Regions from separate parts of the Diaphorobacter sp. MNS-0 genome, predicted to be linked through region 3. Evidence: predicted binding sites of a transcription regulator. Region 3 holds the regulator's gene; each other region holds the start of a gene.
What was found. The regulator sigma-54, encoded in region 3, starts transcription at its own class of promoters, with help from an activator protein. The targets are predictions, from matches to a motif close to TGGCANGNAANCTGCTTT.
Positions count from the first base shown of each region.

Region 1: nirB (nitrite reductase large subunit NirB) is a predicted target of sigma-54. The motif match lies at 2,977-2,994, and genes of this name have one in related genera.
Region 2: glnA (type I glutamate--ammonia ligase) is a predicted target of sigma-54. The motif match lies at 5,928-5,945, and genes of this name have one in related genera.

Region 1 covers NZ_CP080761.1:2,548,700-2,555,563, forward strand. The annotation lists gene K2L43_RS12125 (efflux RND transporter permease subunit) at 1-1,105, shown strand, start outside; gene K2L43_RS12130 (efflux transporter outer membrane subunit) at 1,102-2,673, shown strand; gene nirB (nitrite reductase large subunit NirB) at 3,162-5,627, shown strand; gene nirD (nitrite reductase small subunit NirD) at 5,704-6,093, shown strand; gene K2L43_RS12145 (nitrate reductase) at 6,464-6,864, shown strand, end outside.
Region 2 covers NZ_CP080761.1:1,273,958-1,280,821, reverse strand. The annotation lists gene K2L43_RS06120 (PA2169 family four-helix-bundle protein) at 1-880, opposite strand, end outside; gene ntrC (nitrogen regulation protein NR(I)) at 1,062-2,597, opposite strand; gene glnL (nitrogen regulation protein NR(II)) at 2,649-3,719, opposite strand; gene K2L43_RS06105 (hypothetical protein) at 3,754-4,257, opposite strand; gene glnA (type I glutamate--ammonia ligase) at 4,464-5,879, opposite strand; gene K2L43_RS06095 (molybdopterin-binding protein) at 6,036-6,857, opposite strand; gene K2L43_RS06090 (EI24 domain-containing protein) at 6,854-6,864, opposite strand, start outside.
Region 3 covers NZ_CP080761.1:389,818-396,681, reverse strand. The annotation lists gene K2L43_RS01930 (class I SAM-dependent RNA methyltransferase) at 1-89, opposite strand, end outside; gene K2L43_RS01925 (thioesterase family protein) at 86-529, opposite strand; gene K2L43_RS01920 (RNA polymerase factor sigma-54) at 533-2,110, opposite strand; gene lptB (LPS export ABC transporter ATP-binding protein) at 2,163-2,915, opposite strand; gene lptA (lipopolysaccharide transport periplasmic protein LptA) at 2,939-3,598, opposite strand; gene K2L43_RS01905 (thiol:disulfide interchange protein DsbA/DsbL) at 3,772-4,422, opposite strand; gene K2L43_RS01900 (SPOR domain-containing protein) at 4,481-5,107, opposite strand; gene argS (arginine--tRNA ligase) at 5,120-6,823, opposite strand.

The DNA.
Region 1 (6,864 bases), 1.8 Mb from region 3:
GGACATCAACGGCCTGGGGCACGAGGCGCTGCTGGCCGCCAAGGACCGGTTCCTGGCCGAGGCGCGCAAGCACCCCGAGCTGACCAACCTGCGCACCACCAACCTGGACGACGCCACCGAGCTGCGCCTGGACATCGACGACCGCAAGGCCGCCGCGCTGGGCCTGAGCTACGACGCCATCAACAGCGTGCTCTCCAGCGGCATGGGCGGCACCTACGTGAACGACTTTCTGAACAACGGCCGCGTCAAGCGCGTCTACATCCAGGGCGACGCGCCGCACCGCATGCTGCCGCAGGACATCGGCAAGTGGACCGTGCGCAACAAGAACGGCGAGATGGTGCCGTTCGGCGCCTTCTCCAAGGCCCACTGGGCCTATGGCTCGCCGCAGCTCATGCGCTACAACGGCGCGCCCGCCTATGAGATGGTGGGCAGCGCCGCGCCGGGCGTCAGCTCGGGCGTGGCCATGAAGATCGTGGAGGACATCCTGAAGGGCCTGCCGCCCGGCATTGCGTACGAATGGACGGGCGCCTCGCTGCAGGAGCGCCAGTCGGGCGCGCAGGCGCCGCTGCTGTACGCCATCTCGATCCTGTTCGTGTTCCTGTGCCTGGCCGCGCTGTACGAGAGCTGGACCGTGCCCCTGTCGGTGATGCTGGCCGTGCCGCTGGGCGTGCTGGGCGCGCTGCTGGCGACCTGGACGCGGGGCCTGGCCAACGACGTGTACTTCCAGGTCGGCCTGATCACCACGGTGGGCCTGGCCTCCAAGAACGCCATCCTGATCGTCGAGTTTGCCGTGCAGTTGCAGGAACAGGGCCGCAAGCTGCTGGATGCCACGCTGGAAGCCGTGCGCATGCGCCTGCGCCCCATCCTCATGACCTCGCTGGCCTTTGGCTTCGGCGTGGTGCCGCTGGCCCTGGGCACGGGCGCCGGCGCAGGCGGGCGCAATGCCATCGGCACGGCCGTGCTGGGCGGCACCGTGGCCTCCACGGTGCTGGGCATCTTCATGGTGCCGGTGTTTTTCCTGCTGATCCGCAGCTGGTTCAAGAGCCGCTCGCGCCAGGAAGACGCGGCCCAGCCTGCCCCCATCCATCCGGAGAGTGCCGCATGACGCGCCCCCATCCCTTCACGCCTGTGACCGCCGCCCTGGCCTGCGCCCTGCTGGCCGGCTGCAACCTGGCGCCACGCTACGAAGCGCCGCCGCTGCCCGTGCCGGACACGGTGGCATCGCCCCTGCCCCAGCCACCGACCGCCGGCGCCGTGGCGCTGCCGGACGGCGGCCCCATGGCCTGGCAAGACTTCGTGCAGGACGCCCGCCTGCGCACGGTGGTGGAACAGGCCCTGGCGAACAACCGCGACCTGCGCGTGGCGGTACTGGCCATCGACAAGGCCCGCGCGCAGTACGGCGTGGTGCAGGCCGACCGCTTTCCCACGGTGAACGCGGCCGGCGCGGGCAACCGCAGCCGCACCGCTGACGACCTGACCGCCGCGGGCCGCTCCAACACCACCAGCCAGTACAGCGCCACACTGGGCTTCAGCAGCTACGAGATCGACTTCTTCGGCCGCGTGCGCAACCTGAACGATGCCGCGCTGCAGGAGTTCCTGCGCGTGGCGGAGAACCGCCGCAGCGTGCAGCTCAGCCTGGTGGCCGAGGTGATCGGCGCCTGGCTCACGCTGGACGCCGACGCGCGCCGCCTGCAACTGGCACGCGAGACCCTGCGCACGCGCCAGCAGGCCCTGGAGCTCACGCAGCGCAGCCATGAACTGGGCGCCAGCTCGGGCCTGGTGCTGGCGCAGGCCCAGTCGGCGGCCGACACCGCACGCGTGGATGCGGCCGCCTTCGTCTCGCAGCTGGCGCGCAGCCGCAACGCCCTGGCCCTGCTGGTGGGATCGCCCGTGCCCCCAGCGTTGTTGCCCGCCAGCGTGGCCACCGTGGAAACGGCCATCGCGGGCCCGGCCACGACTGCAACCCAGCCCTCTCCCGGCACCGGTACTGCGGACAGTCCTGCCCCCCGGTCCCCCGTCCCCGCGCTGGCCGATCCCACGGCGCCCGCAACGGCGCTGCTGGCCGTGCCTGCAGACGTTCCGTCCAGCGTGCTGCTGCGCCGCCCCGACGTGCGCGCGGCCGAGCATGCACTGCAGGGCGCCACGGCCAATATCGGCGCGGCCCGCGCGGCGTTCTTTCCGTCGATCACGCTCACGGCCTCGGTGGGCACGGCCAGCAATGCGCTGTCGGGCCTGTTCGAGGGCGGCAACGGCACCTGGGCGTTCGCGCCGCAGATCCGCCTGCCGATCTTCGACGCCGGCCGCAATCAGGCCAACCTGCGCGTGGCCGAGGTGACGCGCGACACCGCCGTGGCCCAGTACGAGAAGGCCATCCAGACCGCCTTCCGCGAGGTGTCCGACGCGCTGGCCGAGCGCGCCACGCTCACCGAGCGCCTGCAGGCGCAGGGCTCGCTGGTGCAGGCCACCCAGCGCACGCTGCAGCTGTCGGACGCACGCTTTCGCCTCGGTGCGGACAACTACCTCGCCGTGCTGGACGCGCAGCGCACGCTGTATGCCGCACAGCAGGCGCAGATCACGCTGCAATTGGCCGAGCAGGTCAACCGCGTGACGCTCTACAAGGTGCTGGGCGGCGCCTGGACGGACCCAACACCACCGCCGGCAGGCGGCTCCTGATTCCATCGCTGGCAGCGCTTGAGGGGCAAGCGCTGGACGCTGTTCTTGTTCAATTGCGGTGCACCGGGCGCGCACGCAGGGGCCGCACCACCGGCACAACATCCCCTACGAGGTCCGGGCGCCATCAGGACGCCAGCGCCCGCACCATCGCGCCGCCACTTGCACCACGGCGGTGCGCAGCCTGCCACGCCCGGCGAAGCGCGCGATCGCTCCTAAAACAATAGCTGCTCGCGCTTTCCCATCAAGCGCTAGCGGACTATCTCGCCCAACCCATGAGCGCACACCTCTCACCCCGCCGCACCCTGGCACGCCCATTGCATTGAAGCCAGCGCGGCCACGGTAGGCCGCAGCGCGTGCCCTCTCCAACGGCGGAGGCAGGGCTCGCGGGACGAAGGCGTCCCCACCCGCAACCAGGCCCCTGCCCGGTGCGGCGTGCGGACGCCTTTTTTGTTGATGTGGCTGCGCGGGGCATTCCCGCCGGGGAGACGATGGTGAAGCAATCCAGGCTGGTGATGGTGGGCAATGGCATGGCAGGCGTGCGCGCGCTGGAAGAGCTGCTCAAGATCGCGCCCGACCTCTACGACATCACGGTGTTCGGCGCCGAGCCGCACCCCAACTACAACCGCATCCTGCTGTCGCCCGTGCTGGCGGGCGAGCAGACGCTGGAGGAGATCGTCCTCAACGACTGGTCCTGGTATGCGGACCACCACATCACGCTGCACGCGGGGTGCACCGTGACCCATGTGGACCGCACGCGGCGCACCGTGCATGGCGTGGCGCAGGACGGGCGCACCGTCGAGGCGCCCTACGACCGGCTGATCCTCGCCACGGGTTCCAACCCGTTCATGCTGCCCATTCCGGGCCGTGAGCTGCCCGGCGTGCTGGCCTATCGCGACATCGCGGACACGCAGGCCATGATCGACGCTGCCGCCAGCTACAAGCACGCCGTGGTGATCGGCGGCGGCCTGCTGGGCCTGGAGGCGGCCAACGGCCTCATGAAGCGCGGCATGCAGGTCACCGTGGTGCATGCGGGCGAGTGGCTCATGGAGCGCCAGCTTGACGACGTGGCGGGCAAGCTGCTGCAGCAGTCGCTGGCCGAGCGCGGCATGCAGTTCCTGATGCAGGCCCAAACGCAGGAACTGGTAGCCGGCGGCGACGGCCGCGTGGCCGCGGTGCGCTTCAAGGACGGCAGCGAGGTGCCCGCCCAGCTTGTGGTGATGGCCGTGGGCATCCGCCCCAACACGGCCCTGGCCGAGCAGATGCACCTGCACGTCAACCGCGGCATCGTGGTCAGCGACACGCTGCAGACCGTGACCGACCCGCGCATCTACGCCGTGGGCGAATGCGCGGCGCACCGTGGCATCGCCTACGGGCTGGTGGCGCCGCTGTTCGAGCAGGGCAAGGTGCTGGCCAACCACCTGGCGGAATGGGGTATCGGGCGCTACCAGGGCTCGCTCACCTCCACCAAGCTCAAGGTCACGGGCATCGACCTGTTTTCCGCCGGCGACTTCCAGGGCGGCGAGGGCACGGAGGAAATCGTGCTCAGCGACCCGCATGCCGAGGGCGGCGGTGTGTACAAGAAGCTGGTGCTCAAGGACGACCGACTCGTGGGCGCCTGCCTCTATGGCGACACGGTGGACGGCAGCTGGTACTTCAAGCTGCTGCGCGACGGCCGCAGCGTGGCCGACATCCGCGACCGGCTCATGTTCGGCGAATCGCACCTGGGCGACGCGGGCCATCAGGGCCAGAACAAGGCTGCCGCCATGGCCGACAGCGACGAGGTCTGCGGCTGCAACGGCGTGACCAAGGGCCAGATCTGCAAGGCGATCAAGGACAAGGGCCTGTTCACGCTGGACGAGGTGCGCAAGCACACCAAGGCCAGCGCCAGCTGCGGCTCGTGCACCGGGCTGGTGGAGCAGATCCTCATGGCCACCGCGGGCGGCGACTATTCCGCCACGCCCAAGACCAAGCCCGTATGCGCCTGCACCGACCACGGCCACCAGGCCGTGCGCGAAGCCATCCGCACACACCGGCTGCTGACCGTAGACGGCGTGTTTCGCTTCCTGGAGTGGAAGACGCCCAACGGCTGCGCCACCTGCCGCCCGGCCGTGAACTACTACCTCATCAGCACTTGGCCCAAGGAGGCGCGGGACGACCCGCAAAGCCGCTTCATCAACGAGCGCAGCCACGCCAACATCCAGAAGGATGGCACCTACAGCGTGGTGCCGCGCATGTGGGGCGGAGAGACCAGTGCCGCCGAACTGCGCCGCATCGCCGACGTGGTGGACAAGTACCAGATCCCCACGGTGAAGGTCACGGGCGGCCAGCGCATCGACCTGCTGGGCGTGAAGAAGGAAGACCTGGTCAACGTCTGGCGCGACATCGGCATGCCCTGCGGCCACGCCTACGCCAAGGCACTGCGCACGGTGAAGACCTGCGTGGGCAGTGAGTGGTGCCGCATGGGCACGCAGGACAGCACGCAGCTTGGCAAGGACCTGGAGCACGCCTTCGTGGGCATGTACGCGCCGCACAAGGTCAAGTTCGCCGTCAGCGGCTGCCCGCGCAACTGCGCCGAGAGCGGCATCAAGGACGTGGGGATCATCGGCGTGGACTCGGGCTGGGAGATGTACGTGGCCGGCAACGGCGGCATCAAGACCGAGGTGGCGCAGTTCTTTACCAAGCTCAAGACCGCCGAGGAGGTGCTGGAGTACACGGGCGCTTTCATGCAGCTGTACCGCCTGGAGGGCTGGTACCTGGAGCGCACGGTGCATTTCGTCGCCCGCGTGGGACTGGACTACGTCAAGCGCCGCGTACTCCAAGATGCCCCCGGCCGCCAGGCGCTGTGGCGCGAGCTGCAGGACGCGCTGGCGGGCGAGCCCGACCCGTGGTTCGAGTTCGAGCCGGCAGCGGTGGACCGGCGCCAGTTCATCCCGATCACGCCGATCCCCGCATAAACGTTGGCATGAGTTTCAGCCAAAAGTGCCTGTCACGCCCTGCCAGCAAGCGCCAACAGCTCCTAAAGGAATAGCTATGACCACCTGGACCCCGATCTGCTCCCTGGACGACATCCCCGTGCTCGGCGCGCGCCGCGTGGCCCGCCCGCACGGCATGGACGTGGCCGTCTTCCGCAACGACGCCGGCGGCGTGTTCGCCCTGCTCGACCGCTGCCCCCACAAGGGCGGCCCCTTGAGCCAGGGCATCGTCTTCGGCAACAGCGTGGCCTGCCCGCTGCACAACTGGACCATCGGCCTGTGCGACGGCCAGGCCGCCGCCCCCGACGAAGGCTGCACGCCGCGCTTTCAGGTCAAGGTGGAAGCCGGCACCGTCTACCTGGACGCCCAGGAGCTGGCCCACCACGCCCTGGACCTGCAACGCCCCGTGGCCGGCCCCGCGCTGCGCTGCAAGGCAAACCCACCATGACCCCGCGCAGGCGCAACGTGCCGCGCAAGGCCAGGCCGAGCGCAGCGATGGCCCGAATGGGCTGTCCGGTTTGCGGGTTCCCTTCAGGATGCGCCGAGGAGCGCAGCGGCCAGCGGATCAGGGCTCGCGATTGTTTGAGCGAAGCGAGTTTGAGCGAGACCCCGCTGGACGCGAGCACCGCAGGTTGCCCGTAGCGAAGCGAAGGGACGCAGCCTGTAGGGTCGCCTTTCTTTTGGGTACTTTGCTTTGGCGAAGCAAAGAAAAGTACCTCGCCCGCCGGGGCGAGTCCCGGCCAGCCACGTCCAAAAAGAATAGCTACTCGCGCCCACACCACAAGCCCTAAAGCCCAAAAATACCAAGAGAACACGCCATGCAAGAAACCCGTTCCACCTGCCCCTACTGCGGCGTAGGCTGCGGCGTGATCATCCAGTCCGACGGCGACACCATCACCGGCGTGCGCGGCGACCCCCACCACCCCGCCAACTTCGGCCGCCTGTGCACCAAGGGCAGCACCCTGCACCTCACCGCCAGCCGGCCCATCACACTGCAGACCCGGCTGCTGCAACCCCAGCTGCGCCCGCAGCGCGGCCAGGCAGCGCACCCCATCGACTGGGACGCGGCTCTCGACACCGCGGCGCAGCGCTTCGCCGCCACCATCGACCGCCACGGCCCCGACGCGGTGGGCTTCTATCTGAGCGGCCAGTTGCTCACCGAGGACTACTACGTCTTCAACAAGCTGGCCAAGGGCCTGATCGGCACCAACAACATCGA
Region 2 (6,864 bases), 880 kb from region 3:
GCTCGACCAGGGTGCGCACGGCGGGTGGCAGTGCGTTCTCCAGCGCCTTGTTGTAGCGGGCCACGGCCACGTCCTCGCCGCGCTCGCACTCTTCCAGCACGGCCTTGTCGTCATAGGTACTCAGCGCCGCCTTCACCGACACCCAGCCGCGGTGCAGCGCGCCGGCCATGGTGCCGCCGCTGGAGGGCTCGCCGCCGTGGCTGCGGATCGCGCTCTCCAGTTCCGTGGCGGCGGTTGCGCATTCCTGGGCGCGGCGCTCCAGCAGGCTCTTGAGTTCGGGCGATTCCGCACGCTCGGCCGAGGTGCGAAACCCGTACTCGCCGTCGCGGCTGCATTCCAGCAGATCGTCCAGCACGTCCACCACGTCCTCGTTGTCCATCAGCGTGGCGCCTGCCGCGGTGCCCGACGCGGTCACCGTGGGGTTGCGGCGCACGCGATCCCACGCGGCGCGCGCGGCGGGCTGGGCCTGCGCCCATTCCAGCGAGCTTTGGGCCCGGGCGCGGCCCCAGTCGCGCGACAGTTCGGGCTCTACCGTTTCAAAGTCACCGGGGTAGCGGCTGGCGGCGCTCCAGCCCAGCTCATAGGCGGGGCGGTATTCTTCGTAGGCCCGGCCGGTCACGTAGTACGGTTCGCGCTGGTAGGTTTCACGCCAGTAGGCGTCCTCGGCCGTAGGGTTGACCGCCTCGGCCGCCGCCTTGCCGGCCAGACCGCCGACAATGGCTCCCGCCACACCGCCCACAGCAGCACCGATGGGGCCGCCGATGGCGCCCGTGGCGGCGCCCGCAACGGCTCCGCCCGCGGCGCCTACGCCCGTGCCGATGGGGTGGGCCCCCGGTTCATTGGTCAGGGGGTCACGATTGGCATCCTTGAAATCCGACATGTATCGACTCCGGTTGGTTGAACAATGAATTCATTGTTGAAGCCCCCCGGGCACCATCGGGTCGGTGACGGCATCCCCTGCCTGTAGGACTCACGCGCACGCTGTGCATGCGCGCCACAAGGTCTTATGCTATCGAATCAATAGCTTCTAGCGCTTGTCCTCAAAGCGCCAGCGCCTTGTTTCACTCATCATCGTGCGCATCCAGGCCCAGTTCCTGGATCTTGCGCGTGATGGTGTTGCGGCCGATGCCCAGGCGCTGCGCCGCTTCCATACGCCGCCCGTGCGTGGCCTGCAGCGCCGTGCGGATCAGGCGCGACTCGAAACGCCGCGTGAGCACGTCCCACACGTCGGCCTGGCCGCTGCGCAGCAACTGCTGGGCCTCGCTCACCAGCGCGGGCTCCCAGCCCATGCCATCCAGGGCCGCAGCCTGGTCGGTGCGCGTGCCCGCCGGCGCAGGCGGCAGCGCGGGGGCCGACGCGCTCGTCGCGCCAGCGGCGACCTCGTCCGCCACGCCCTGCAACGGCGCGGCGGGATGCGGCGTGGCCTCCAGCACCTCGGGCGGCAGGTCCTGCGCCGAGATGACCTGCGCGGGCGCCATCACCGTCAGCCAGTGGCAGATGTTCTCCAGCTGGCGCACGTTGCCGGGGAAGGCAAAGCGTGTGAGCAGGGCCAGCGCCGCGTCGGAGATGCGCTTGGGCTCCACGCCCAGCTGCCGTGCGCTGCGCTGCAGGAAGTAGCGCGTCAGCATGGCCACGTCCTCGCTGCGCTCGCGCAGCGCCGGCAGGCGCAGGCGGATCACGTTGAGGCGGTGGAACAGGTCCTCGCGGAAGGCGCCGTCCTTCACGCGCTGCTCCAGGTTCTGGTGCGTAGCGGCGATCACCCGCACATTGGCCTTCACGGCGGCATGGCCGCCCACGCGGTAGAACTGCCCATCCGACAGCACGCGCAGCAAGCGCGTCTGCAGGTCGAAGGGCATGTCGCCGATTTCGTCAAGGAACAGTGTGCCGCCCTCGGCCTGCTCGAAGCGCCCGCGCCGCTGCGTCTGCGCACCCGTGAAGGCACCGCGCTCGTGGCCAAAGAGCTCGCTCTCCAGCAGGTCCTTCGGGATGGCCGCAGTGTTGATGGCCACGAAGGGCCCACCTGCCACGGGCGAGTGCTTGTGCAGCGCGCGCGCCACGAGTTCCTTGCCCGAGCCGGATTCGCCCGTGATCAGCACCGTGACCACGCTCTGGCTCAGACGGCCGATGGCGCGGAACACGTCCTGCATGGCGGGTGCCTGGCCCAGCATCTCGGGCATCGCGGTGAGCTGCTGCTCGGCGACCTCCTCGCGCTGGCTCTCCTCCACAGCGCGGCGGATCAGCTCCACCGCCTTGGGCAGGTCGAACGGCTTGGGCAGGTATTCGAAGGCGCCGCCTTGGAAGGCGGACACGGCGCTGTCCAGGTCGGAATACGCCGTCATCACGATGACCGGCAGGCCGGGCTGCAGGCCGCGCACCTTCTCCAGCAGTTGCAGGCCGGAGCCGCCCGGCATGCGGATATCGCTCACCAGGACCTGCGGTCCCTGGTGGGTGGGGTCGCCCGCGGCCACATCGGCCAGAGCGTCCAGTACATCGCGCGCCTGCGTGAAGCTGCGCGTGGGCAGGTTTTCGCGCGCCAGGGCCTTTTCGAGGACGAAGCGGATCGAAGGGTCGTCGTCTACTATCCAGATCGGCTTCATGTGTTCCAGCTCCCTTTACCTTTACCCGTTGGGGTCGTGCGTGTCAGGGACTCAAGGCAGCGGTATGAGGATGCGGAAGTCGGTGCGGCCCGGCTGGCTCTCGCACTCAATGAGCCCATGGTGTCGCTGCACAAAGGTTTGCGCCAGCGTCAAGCCCAGTCCCGATCCCCCGTCCCGCCCCGTCACCAGCGGATAGAAGATCCGCTCCTTGATGGCTTCGGGCACGCCCGGTCCGTTGTCGATGACATGCAATTCCAATGCCAGCCGGTAGCGTTGGCGCCCGAACGTGACCTGCCGCGCCACGCGCGTGCGCAGCGTGATGACCGCGTCGCCCGCGGCAATGCGCTCGTGCAACGCCTGCGCCGCGTTCTGCACGATGTTCAGCACGGCCTGGATGAGCTGCGCGCGGTCGCCGCGAAACTCGGGGATGGAGGTGTCATAGTCGCGCAGCACGGCCAGGCCCTGCGGATGCTCAACCAGTACCAGGGAGCGCACGCGCTCGCAGACTTCGTGGATATTCACATCGCCGACGAGGTGCGGGTGGCGGTGCGGCGCCAGCAACCGGTCCACCAGGCTTTGCAGGCGGTCGGCCTCGTGGATGATGACCTGGGTGTACTCGGTCAGGTCGCGGCTTTCCAACTCCATCTCCAGCAGCTGCGCCGCCCCTCGGATGCCGCCCAGCGGGTTCTTGATCTCGTGCGCCAGATTGCGGATCAGCTCCTTGTTGGCCTGCGCCTGCTCGCGCAGCCGCTCCTCGCGGTCCTGGCGCGCCTGCGCCTCCAGGGGCCACAGCTCCACGATCACGTCGCCGCTGTGCTCCACCACCGCCACGCTGGCGTGCACCGGCAAAGGCTCCTGCGGCGAGCGGCGCAGCACGGCTTCGAAGCGCAGCGCCGCGAAGTCGCGCCCGCGCGCGCCGGCCAGCGCCGTCTGCAGGATGGTCGGATCGGTGAACAGGCCGGCGAAGTCCACGCCTTCCAGCGTGCGGCGCGACAGGCCCAGGGCGTTTTCCAGCGCTGCGTTGACGAAGAGGGCCGCCCCGCCGGGGTGCAGCACGGCAATCAGCGTGGAGACGAGGTCCAGCGCCTGGTAGCGGTCCGTTGGGGTGGGCTCTTGGATGATCGCGCCTTCGTGCCGCACGCAGGGACCGCGGCGCTTACTTGTTCAGGCGCGAGAGTTCGCGCTTGATGCCGGCCACATCGGCCTCGGCCCGGGCCACGCTGGCCTTGAGCTCGGCCGTGCGCTCGATGTAGCCCTGCGGGTTGCGCAGCTCCAGCGCCGTGCGCTGAGGCGAGCCGTCGTTGTACTCCTTGCGCAACTCGGCCAGGCGGGTTTCCGCCTTGCTCAGTTCAGACTCCAGGATGGCGCGCGCATCGGCGTCGCGCGCACGTTGGTCGGCCGCGCCCACGCGCGGAGCGTTCGCGGGCGAACTGCTGGCGCTGGCACCGGAAGCGCCGGCGCTGCCGCCCGAGGAGGCCGCCGCCGGTCGCGAACCCTGCAGCACCGTCACATTGCCACCTTCCACGAGCTTGCAGCCGCGCTCCTTGGCCTGCGTGGCGTTGTTGGTGTATTCGTTGCCGCAGCGGTAGATGCGGTCCTGCGCCCAGGCGGGCTGCAGCACGGCGGCGATAACGGTCAGGGCGAACAAAGTGCTTTTCATCGAATTCCTCACATGGCATGCGTCGGGCATGCGCGGTGCCGGTGAGTATCCCCCAATCATTCCAACCCGCCAATTGCGGCGGCCCAACGCTGCGGTTTTGGTGCGACGGGCTGCCGTGCTCCGTCCACCCGGCACGCAGCCCGCCCATAGAAAAAGGCGGCCGGAGCCGCCCTGTTGACAACAGCCGGGGGCCTAAGCCCCTGCCATCACAGCGAGTAGTACATGTCGTACTCGACGGGATGCACGGCCATGCGGAAGCGCGTGACTTCCTGCATCTTCAGCTCGATGTAGGCGTCGAGCATGGAGTCGGTGAACACGCCGCCCTTGGTCAGGAACGCGCGGTCCTTGTCCAGCGCTTCCAGCGCCTGGTCCAGGCTGTGGCACACGGTGGGCACCAGCTTGTCTTCCTCGGGCGGCAGGTGGTACAGGTCCTTGGTAGCGGCTTCGCCCGGGTGGATCTTGTTTTCCACGCCGTCCAGACCCGCCATCAGCAGGGCCGCAAAGCCCAGGTAGGGGTTCATCAGCGGATCGGGGAAGCGCGCTTCCACGCGGCGGCCCTTCGGGTTGGCCACGAACGGGATGCGGATGGAGGCCGAGCGGTTCTTGGCCGAGTAGGCCAGCTTCACCGGCGCCTCGAAGTGCGGCACCAGGCGCTTGTAGCTATTGGTGCCCGGGTTCGTGATGGCGTTCAGTGCGCGAGCGTGCTTGATGATGCCGCCAATGTAGTACAGCGCGAAGTCCGACAGACCCGCATAGCCGTCGCCGGCGAACAGGTTCTTGCCGTCCTTCCAGACCGACTGGTGCACGTGCATGCCCGAGCCGTTGTCGCCGTGGTAGGGCTTGGGCATGAAGGTGGCGGTCTTGCCGTAGGCGTTGGCCACGTTGTGGATCACGTACTTCTGCAGCATGGTCCAGTCGGCACGCTCCACCAGCGTGCTGAACCGGGTGCCGATCTCGTTCTGGCCGGCACCGGCCACTTCGTGGTGGAACACCTCGACCGGAATGCCCAGGGATTCAAGGATCAGGGACATCTCGGCGCGCATGTCCTGCGTGCTGTCGACCGGAGGCACGGGGAAATAGCCGCCCTTGGTGGTGGGACGGTGGCCGCGGTTGCCACCTTCGAGCTTGGAGCCGGTGTTCCAGGGGGCTTCGTACTCTTCGATCTCGTAGAAGGTGTGGTTGGGATCGGTGCTCCAGCGCACGCCGTCGAAGATGAAGAACTCGGGCTCCGGGCCGAAGTAGGCCGTGTCGCCCATGCCGGAGGCCTTCAGGTACGCCTCGGCACGCTTGGCGATGGAGCGCGGGTCGCGGTCGTAGGCCTTGCCGTCGGCCGGCTCCACCACGTCGCACGCCATGATCATGGTGGTTTCTTCGAAGAACGGGTCGATGTTGGCGGTGTTCGGATCGGGCATGAGCAGCATGTCCGACGCCTCGATACCCTTCCAGCCGGCGACCGACGAGCCGTCGAACGCATGGCCCGAGGCGAACTTGTCTTCGTCGAAGTGCGAGATCGGCACGGTGACGTGCTGTTCCTTGCCGCGGGTATCCGTGAAGCGGAAGTCCACGAACTTGACTTCGTTTTCCTTCACCATCTTCATCACGTCTGCAACGGTCTTGGCCATCAGGGTTCTCCAGGGATAGAAGTGCTCATCAACAATGATGCGCACAGAAAAGCAGTTTGCGTGCCAGCGAATGGGGACACCCGTACGGGGCAAGCCGGGCGCAGGGCCCTGCGACGGCGCACCAAACGCGTGCAGGATTTTAAGTGGCCCGCCTTCTTACCATTTGCGCACCATTTCAGGGCCTATGGATGCACCTGTTTGGTGCAAACCTTCCTGCAGCGCCTGCCACGCGGCAGGCACCAAGGCAGCGGCCCCCTTGACGCCCAATTCCACATGGCGCCCGTGCACTGGATGGTCCACGCTCGGCAAGCTGAACACCTTGATCCCCGGATGTCCGGCCTCGACCCGCTCCATGAGCGGGGTCAGCGCGGCTTCCATCGCGCCGTAAAGCACGACGGAGCGCTCCATCTGCGGCTGCTGGTTGAACCACCGGGCACAGTAATGCTGGAGTGCCCAGTCCACCATAGGCCAAGCCATGACCGGGAACCCCGGCACGAAATGCACCATGCCGCCCCCAGGGCCGTCACACGAGAAGCCGGGGATCTTGTTGTAAGGGTTGGGAATGATGCGCGCGCCCTCAGGAAAAACGCCCATGTTCAGCCGATGCAGATTGTCGGCGCGGTCGGGGTCGAACGCCTCGCCCTGCTCCCGTGCCACATCCTGCATGCGCTCGGTGATCAGGCGCTTGGCCTCGGGGTGCAGGACCAGCGGGCGTTGCAATGCGGCCGCCGCGCACTGGCGCGTGTGGTCGTCGGGAGTGGCACCAATGCCGCCGCAACTGAACACGATGTCCGACGAGGCAAAGGCCCGCTGCAGCGCCGCCGTGATGCGCGGACGGTCGTCGCCTACGTAGTCCGCATAGGACAGCGCAAGCCCGCGTGCCGCAAGCAGTTCGATGACCTTGGCGAGGTGCTTGTCCGCCCGCTTGCCCGAGAGGATTTCATCGCCAACGATGATGAGGCCGAAAGCCGGTGTCATGGGTTGT
Region 3 (6,864 bases):
CCGGCCAGCCCCGTGAGGCTGTGCACCTCGTCGGCTAGGTAGCCCTCCACGCCAGCGGCGCAGGGCAAAAAGAGTTGAAGCTGGTTCATTGCGGCTGTGCTGCGCGCTGCAGCAATGGCTGGAGCACGGATTCAGGAATGGGTGCGGGCTTGCGGGCCGCACGGTCGATGAAGACGATGCCGGTCTTGCCGCGCGCGATCTCGCGCCCCTGGCTCTTCTCGGTCAACCGGAAGACGAGGTCGAAGCCGTAGCGGTTGAAGTCCTGCGGCGTCATCTCCACGCGCAGCGTCTCGCCGTGGAACGCCTCGGACTTGTACTGCGCCACGATGTCGCCCACCACGGTGGACAGGCCCGCCACGTCGGCCTCGGGGTAGCCCAGCGACTTGAAGAAACGCACGCGCGCCTCGGACACGAGGCTGAGCAACTGCGCGTTGTCCAGGTGCCCGCCCTGGTTGACATGGCTGATGTAGATCTGCAGCTCGGTACTGAAGCCGAAGTGCGGGGGAAGGTCGAAGACGACGCGTGCCATGGTTCAAAGTGCCTTGCGGAGGTTGGCCGGGGCGATCTTGAGCGCCTCACGGTATTTGGCCACGGTGCGGCGCGCACATTCAATGCCCTGCTCCTTGAGCATCTCGGCGATCTGGCTGTCCGACAGCGGCTTGTGCGGGTTCTCGGCCGCGATGAACTGCTTGATGAGCGCGCGCACGGCCGTGCTGGAGGCGTTGCCGCCGGTTTCGGTGCCCAGCCCCGAGCCGAAGAAATACTTGAGTTCGTAGGTGCCTTGCGGCGTGGCCATGTACTTGGCGGTGGTCACGCGGCTGATGGTGGACTCGTGCAGGCCCAGTTCATCGGCAATGTCGCGCAGCACCAGCGGGCGCATGGCCAGTTCGCCATGCACGAAGAAGTTCTTCTGCCGCTCCACGATGGCGCGCGACACGCGCAGGATGGTGTCAAAACGCTGCTGGATGTTCTTGATGAACCAGCGCGCCTCCTGCAGCCGTGCCTGCAGCGCCTGGTGGCCTTCGCCACGGCCGCCGCGCAACGCACCGGCGTAGATGTCGTGCACGCGCAGGCGCGGCATCACGTCCGGGTTGAGCTGCACGCTGAAGTTCTGCTGTCCGCCGCGGCCGGTTTTCTTGACGATCACGTCGGGCACGATGATGTTGCGGTCCACGTCGGCAAAGCGCCTGCCCGGGCGTGGCTCCAGCCGCGCGATCAAGGCCATCGCGGCGCGCGTGCGCTCTTCGCTGGTGCCGCAGGCCTGCGCCAGGCGGCGCACGTCGCGCTTGGCCAGCAGGTCCAGCGGCTGGCCGCAGATGGCCAGCGCGGCCTGGATCACGTCGGGGTCGCCCTCTTCGTCCTGGTCCATCGCACGCAACTGCAGCGTGAGGCATTCGGCCAGTCCGCGCGCGCCCACGCCCGCGGGCTCCAGGCTTTGCAGCAGGCGCAGCGCCACGGTGAAGCGGTGCACCAATTCATCGAGTTGCTCGGGGTCTTCGGTGCCCGCCAGGCTGGCGGCCAGGTCCTGCAGCGACTCGTCCAGGTAGCCGTCGTCGTTCAGCGATTCGATGAGGAAGCGCAGCGCGGCCATGTCCAGCTCGGACAGGCGCAGCGCCAGCGCCTGGCGGTGCAGGAAGGCCGTGAGCGACTCCTGGCTGCGGGCCAGCTCGGTGGCGTCCACCTCGTCGTCGCTCCCCGCGCCGGCACCGTTGCGCGCCGGGGCGTCGCCGCCCCACTCGCTGTCGTCGGGCGCCAGGTCTACCGAGCCGTCGCCTTCCCAGTCCGCGGGTTCGGCCGTCGTTTCGGCGGTGGAGGTTTCTGCATCATTTTGGCTTGTAGCGCTTTCCTGTCCTGCGCTGACAGCTCCTGAATAAATAGCATCCTCGGCTTCGCGGTCTTGCTCGCTCACCGGCGCATCAGCCTGGGCCAGGCCGAACTCCTCGCGCGGGGCCTCTTCCAGCGTGCGCTCCAGGAAGGGGTTCTCGTCGAGCATCTGCTCGACCTCCTGGGCCAGCTCCAGCGTGGACAGCTGCAGCAGGCGGATCGACTGCTGCAGCTGCGGCGTGAGCGCCAGGTGCTGCGAGACGCGCAGCGACAGGCCGGGCTTCATGGCCTGCAACCCGCTGTCTGGTCCTGCATCGTGCCGTGGTCGCCCATCACTCTCACATGCGGAAGTGCTCGCCCAGGTACACCCGGCGCACTTCCGCGTTGTCGACGATGTCCGACGGCGTGCCCTGTGCCAGCACCTGGCCGTCGCTGATGATGAAGGCGTGGTCGCAGATGCCCAGCGTCTCACGCACGTTGTGGTCGGTGATCAGCACGCCAATGCCGCGCGCCTTGAGAAAGCCAATGATGCGCTGGATCTCGATCACGGCGATCGGGTCGATGCCGGCGAAGGGTTCGTCCAGCAGGATGAAGCGCGGCTGCGTGGCCAGCGCGCGCGCGATCTCCACGCGCCGGCGCTCGCCGCCCGACAGCGCCAGTGCAGGCGACTTGCGCAGGTGGTCCACGCGCAGTTCCTGCAGCAGCGCGGTCAGGCGCCGCTCCACCTCGGCGCGCGGCAGGGAGCGGCCGGCCTCGTCGGTCTGCAGCTCCAGCACCGCGCGCACGTTGTCTTCGACATTGAGCTTGCGAAAGATCGAGGCTTCCTGCGGCAGGTACGACAGGCCCAGCCGCGAGCGCCGGTGGATGGGCATGTCCGTCACGTCCTGCCCGTCGATGCTGATGCGGCCGCCATCGCTGCGCACCAGGCCGACGATCATGTAGAACGACGTGGTCTTGCCGGCGCCGTTGGGGCCCAATAGGCCCACCACCTCGCCCTTTTGCACGACCACGGACACGTCCTTGACCACCTTGCGGCTGCCGTAGGACTTCTCCAGGTGCAGCGCCTCCAGGCGGCTGACGCCTTCGCTCATGCGCGCATCGTCCAAGCCCGCGCTCACTTCGCGCCGTCCAGGCTGGGGCTAGTACGCAGCGCGGGCGGCTCGGTGCGCACGGGCGGCGTGGCGCTGGTGCCCGATGCAGGCTCCTTGGGCGCGAGCACCGCCCGCACCCGGCCGCCCGGCGTGCCGGCAGTGGCGCCAGCGGGCGCGGTCTTCTGCCCGTCCACGGTGAACACGTCCGTGAGGTTGTTGTAGACGATGAGGGCGCCGGCCAGCTCGTCGGTCAGTGTGGCCTCGCGGTAGCGGCGCAGCTCGGCGCGGCGGATGAGCTTCACCACGTCGGCGCGGCCGTCGTATTCGATGACCTCGCCCTCGCCCTCGACGAACTCGTCGGGCGCGCCCGGCGCGGTGTCACGCTTTTGCCGGAAAAAGGCGCGCTTGCCCGGCTCGGCCGTCACCACACCGTACTGGAAGCCGTCGGCATCCTGGCGCACCTCCAGCTGCGCGCCGCGCAGCACGATGGTGCCCTTGGTCATGACGACACGGCCGGTGAAAACGCTGGTCTGCTTGAGCTCATCGTGGCGCAGGGCATCCGCCTCGATGTTCATGGGCTTGTTGCGGTCGGCTTTTTCGGCGTGCACCAGCGGCGATGCGGCCAGCGCCAGGGCCAGCGCTGCGGCGCGGGACAGGAGGAGGAAGGGCAATCGGGTTCTCATAGAGGGCACGAATCTTGCGGTCATTGTACTGACGCAAGCGCGCCGCCGCCGCAGTGGATCGCATCAACCCGTACAGGCCTGCCACCGGCTGCCATGCCGCCGCGCCAACCGGTGCGCAGGCATGAAAAAAGCGCGCCCGTAGGCGCGCTTGTCGCTGGTGGCGGCGGGGCGCTTCAGCCCTTGCGCGCTACGCCAACCAAGTGCTCCACCACCTGCAGAACGCTTTGCATGTTGCCCGCCATGGTGCCGTCGGTGTAGTAGCGGCCGGCCACTCCCATGGAGGGCACACCCTCGACCTGGTAGCCGTCCTGCAGCTGCGACGCCTTACGCACTTGGTTGGATACGGTGAAGGAGTTGTAGACCTCCTTGAACTTCGCCACGTCCACGCCCTGCTTGCCGATCCAGTCGAAGATCAGCTCGTCCTTGTTCAGCGGCAGGCGTTCCACGTGCACCGCACGGAACACCTTCGCATGCAGCTCGGGCAGCTTGCCCATGCCTTCCAGCGCGTAGTAGAGCTTTTGCTGCGGCACGAAGCTCGCATTGAACGCCACGGGCACGCGGCGGATGTGCAGGTCCTTAGGCGCCGACTTGATCCAGGCCTCCAGCGAAGGCTCGAACGTATTGCAGTGCGGGCAGCTGTACCAGAAGAACTCGATAACTTCGATCTTCCCGGCAGGTGCCTCGGTTGCGACGGGCTTGCCCAGCTTGACGTAGTCCTTGCCTTCCTTGAACTGGCGGCCTTGCGCCAGTGCGGGCGCCGCCAGCGGCAGGCTCAGGGCGGTGGCCGCGGAGGCGACGGTCAGAGAAAACTCACGGCGTTTCATAGGTTGGGATCACTCCTGGACAGTATGGAGGGTTGTGAGCGCCAGCGCGGGCAAAAGTTCAGCGCTGCACCCGGACCAGCGCGGACTCCACCCCCGCGCCATCGAGTTTTTCCTTCAGCGACTCGGCGTCGTCACGCTTGCCGAACGGGCCCACGCGCACGCGGAACACCGTGCGGCCGTTCTGCTCACGCTCGCTGACGCGCGCCTCCCAGCCCAGCATGGCCAGCTTGGCGCGCTGCGCATCGGCATCCTGCTGGGTGCGGAACGCGCCCGCCTGCACGAAGTACTCGAAAGGATCGGCACTGGTCGCGGGAGCGGGCGCCGCGTTGGCCTTCGCGCGGGCCAGGTCGCCCAGCGGGTCGGCCGACGTCGGTGCCGCGCCGGGCCGGCTGGCCGCCGCCCGCGAGCCCGACGCAGGCTGGGCTGCTGCGGTCGCGGTGTCGGACGCGGGAGCGGCAGCCGGCGCAGCGGGGCGCACAGGGTTCTTGCCGTACAGCGGCGCGTTGGGGTCCCAGTTCTTGTTCTTCGTGGCCTCGTCCTGCTCGGACGCACGCGGCGTGCTCTTGTTCAGGAAGGGCACGGGCACCTTGGTCACATACACGGCCACGGCCAGCGCGACTCCCAGGCCCACGATCACCCCGAGGATGAAGCCCACGATGGTGCCGCCGCGTTGCTGTTTCTTCATATCAGTGGTCACTTACATTCTGGCTGGCGCAGACACGCCCAGCACCGCCAATCCATTGTGCAATACCTGCGCTGTGGCTGCGACGAGCGCCAGCCGCGCCTGCTTGACGGTCTCGTCGTCCACCAGAATGCGTTCGGCGTCGTAATAGCTGTGGTAGGCGGCAGCCAGGTCGCGCAGGTAGAAGGTCACGTCGTGCGGCGCATTGCCGGCCGCGGCCGCGGTGAGCATCTCCGGATACTTGGCGAGCAGCAGCATCAGCGCCTGGGCCTGCGGGCCTTCCAGCGGCGACAGGTCCACATCGCGCAGCGCGGCCACGTCGTAGTCCTCGCGCCAGCCGCGCAGCACCGAGCAGATGCGCGCATGGGCGTACTGCACGTAATACACGGGGTTGTCGTTGTTCTGCGCCACGGCCAGGTCGACGTCGAAGGTGTATTCGGTGTCGGGCTTGCGCGACAGCAGGAAGAAACGCACCGCGTCCTTGCTGGTCCACTCGATCAGGTCGCGCAGCGTCACGTAACTGCCGGCGCGCTTGCTGATCTTGACCTCCTCGCCATTGCGCACCACGCGCACCATGGTGTGCAGCACGTAGTCGGGGTAGCCCTGGGGGATGCCCACGTCCGCCGCCTGCAGGCCGGCGCGCACGCGCGCGATGGTGCCGTGGTGGTCCGTGCCCTGGATGTTCACCACCTTGGTGAAGCCGCGCTGGAACTTCTGGATGTGGTAGGCCACGTCAGGCACGAAGTAGGTGTACGTGCCGTCCTGCTTGCGCATGACGCGGTCCTTGTCGTCCCCGTAGTCGGTGGACTTGAGCCACAGCGCGCCGTCCTGCTCGTAGGTCTTGCCGTTGGCGACGAGGCGCTGCACGGTAGCGTCCACATGGCCGTTGGCGTAGAGGCTGGACTCCAGGTAGTACTGGTCGAATTGGAGGTTGAAGGCCTGCAGATCCTTGTCCTGCTCATTGCGCAGGTAGGCCACGGCGAACTGGCGGATGTTCTCGTAATCCTGGACATCGCCATTGGCCGTGAACGCGCGGTCATCGGCCTGGACGGTGGCCTTGGCGAGGAAGGCATCGGCGATGTCCTGGATGTAGTCGCCGTTGTAGAAATTCTTGGCCAGCGGGTTGTCCGCGTCGGTGGGCCAGCAGTCATCCCCCGGTTTGAAGCCCTTGGCGCGCAGTTGCGTGCTCTTGGTGAGGGTGTCGATCTGCACGCCCGCGTCGTTGTAATAGAACTCGCGGTGCACGCTCCAGCCCTGGGTGGCGTACAGATGGCTGATGGCGTCGCCGATGGCGGCCTGGCGGCCGTGACCGACGTGCAGCGGGCCGGTGGGGTTGGCGGAGACGAACTCCACCAGGACTTTCTCGCCGCGCGCCGGCTGGTAGCCATATTGCGCGCCTTGCGCCAGCACCTCGTGCACCACCTGCTGCTTGGCGGCGGGCTTGAGGCGGATGTTCAGAAAACCGGGGCCGGCGATCTCGATGGCCTGCACCCATTTTTGGAACGCGGGCGTGGCCTCCAGCGCGGCCTGTAGCTGTTCGCCCAGTGCGCGGGGATTTTGCTTGAGGGGCTTGGCCAGCTGCATGGCGGCCGTGCACGCGAGGTCGCCATGAGCAGCGACCTTGGGAGATTCGAAGGCCGCGCGGCTGCCTGCGCCGGGCGACACCTTTTCCAGCTCGTCGGCCAGCGCCGCGAGCAATTCCTGTTTGACGGAGAGCATGGGGGCGGATTCTACGGGCCGACCCGTCATCCATTCGTGAC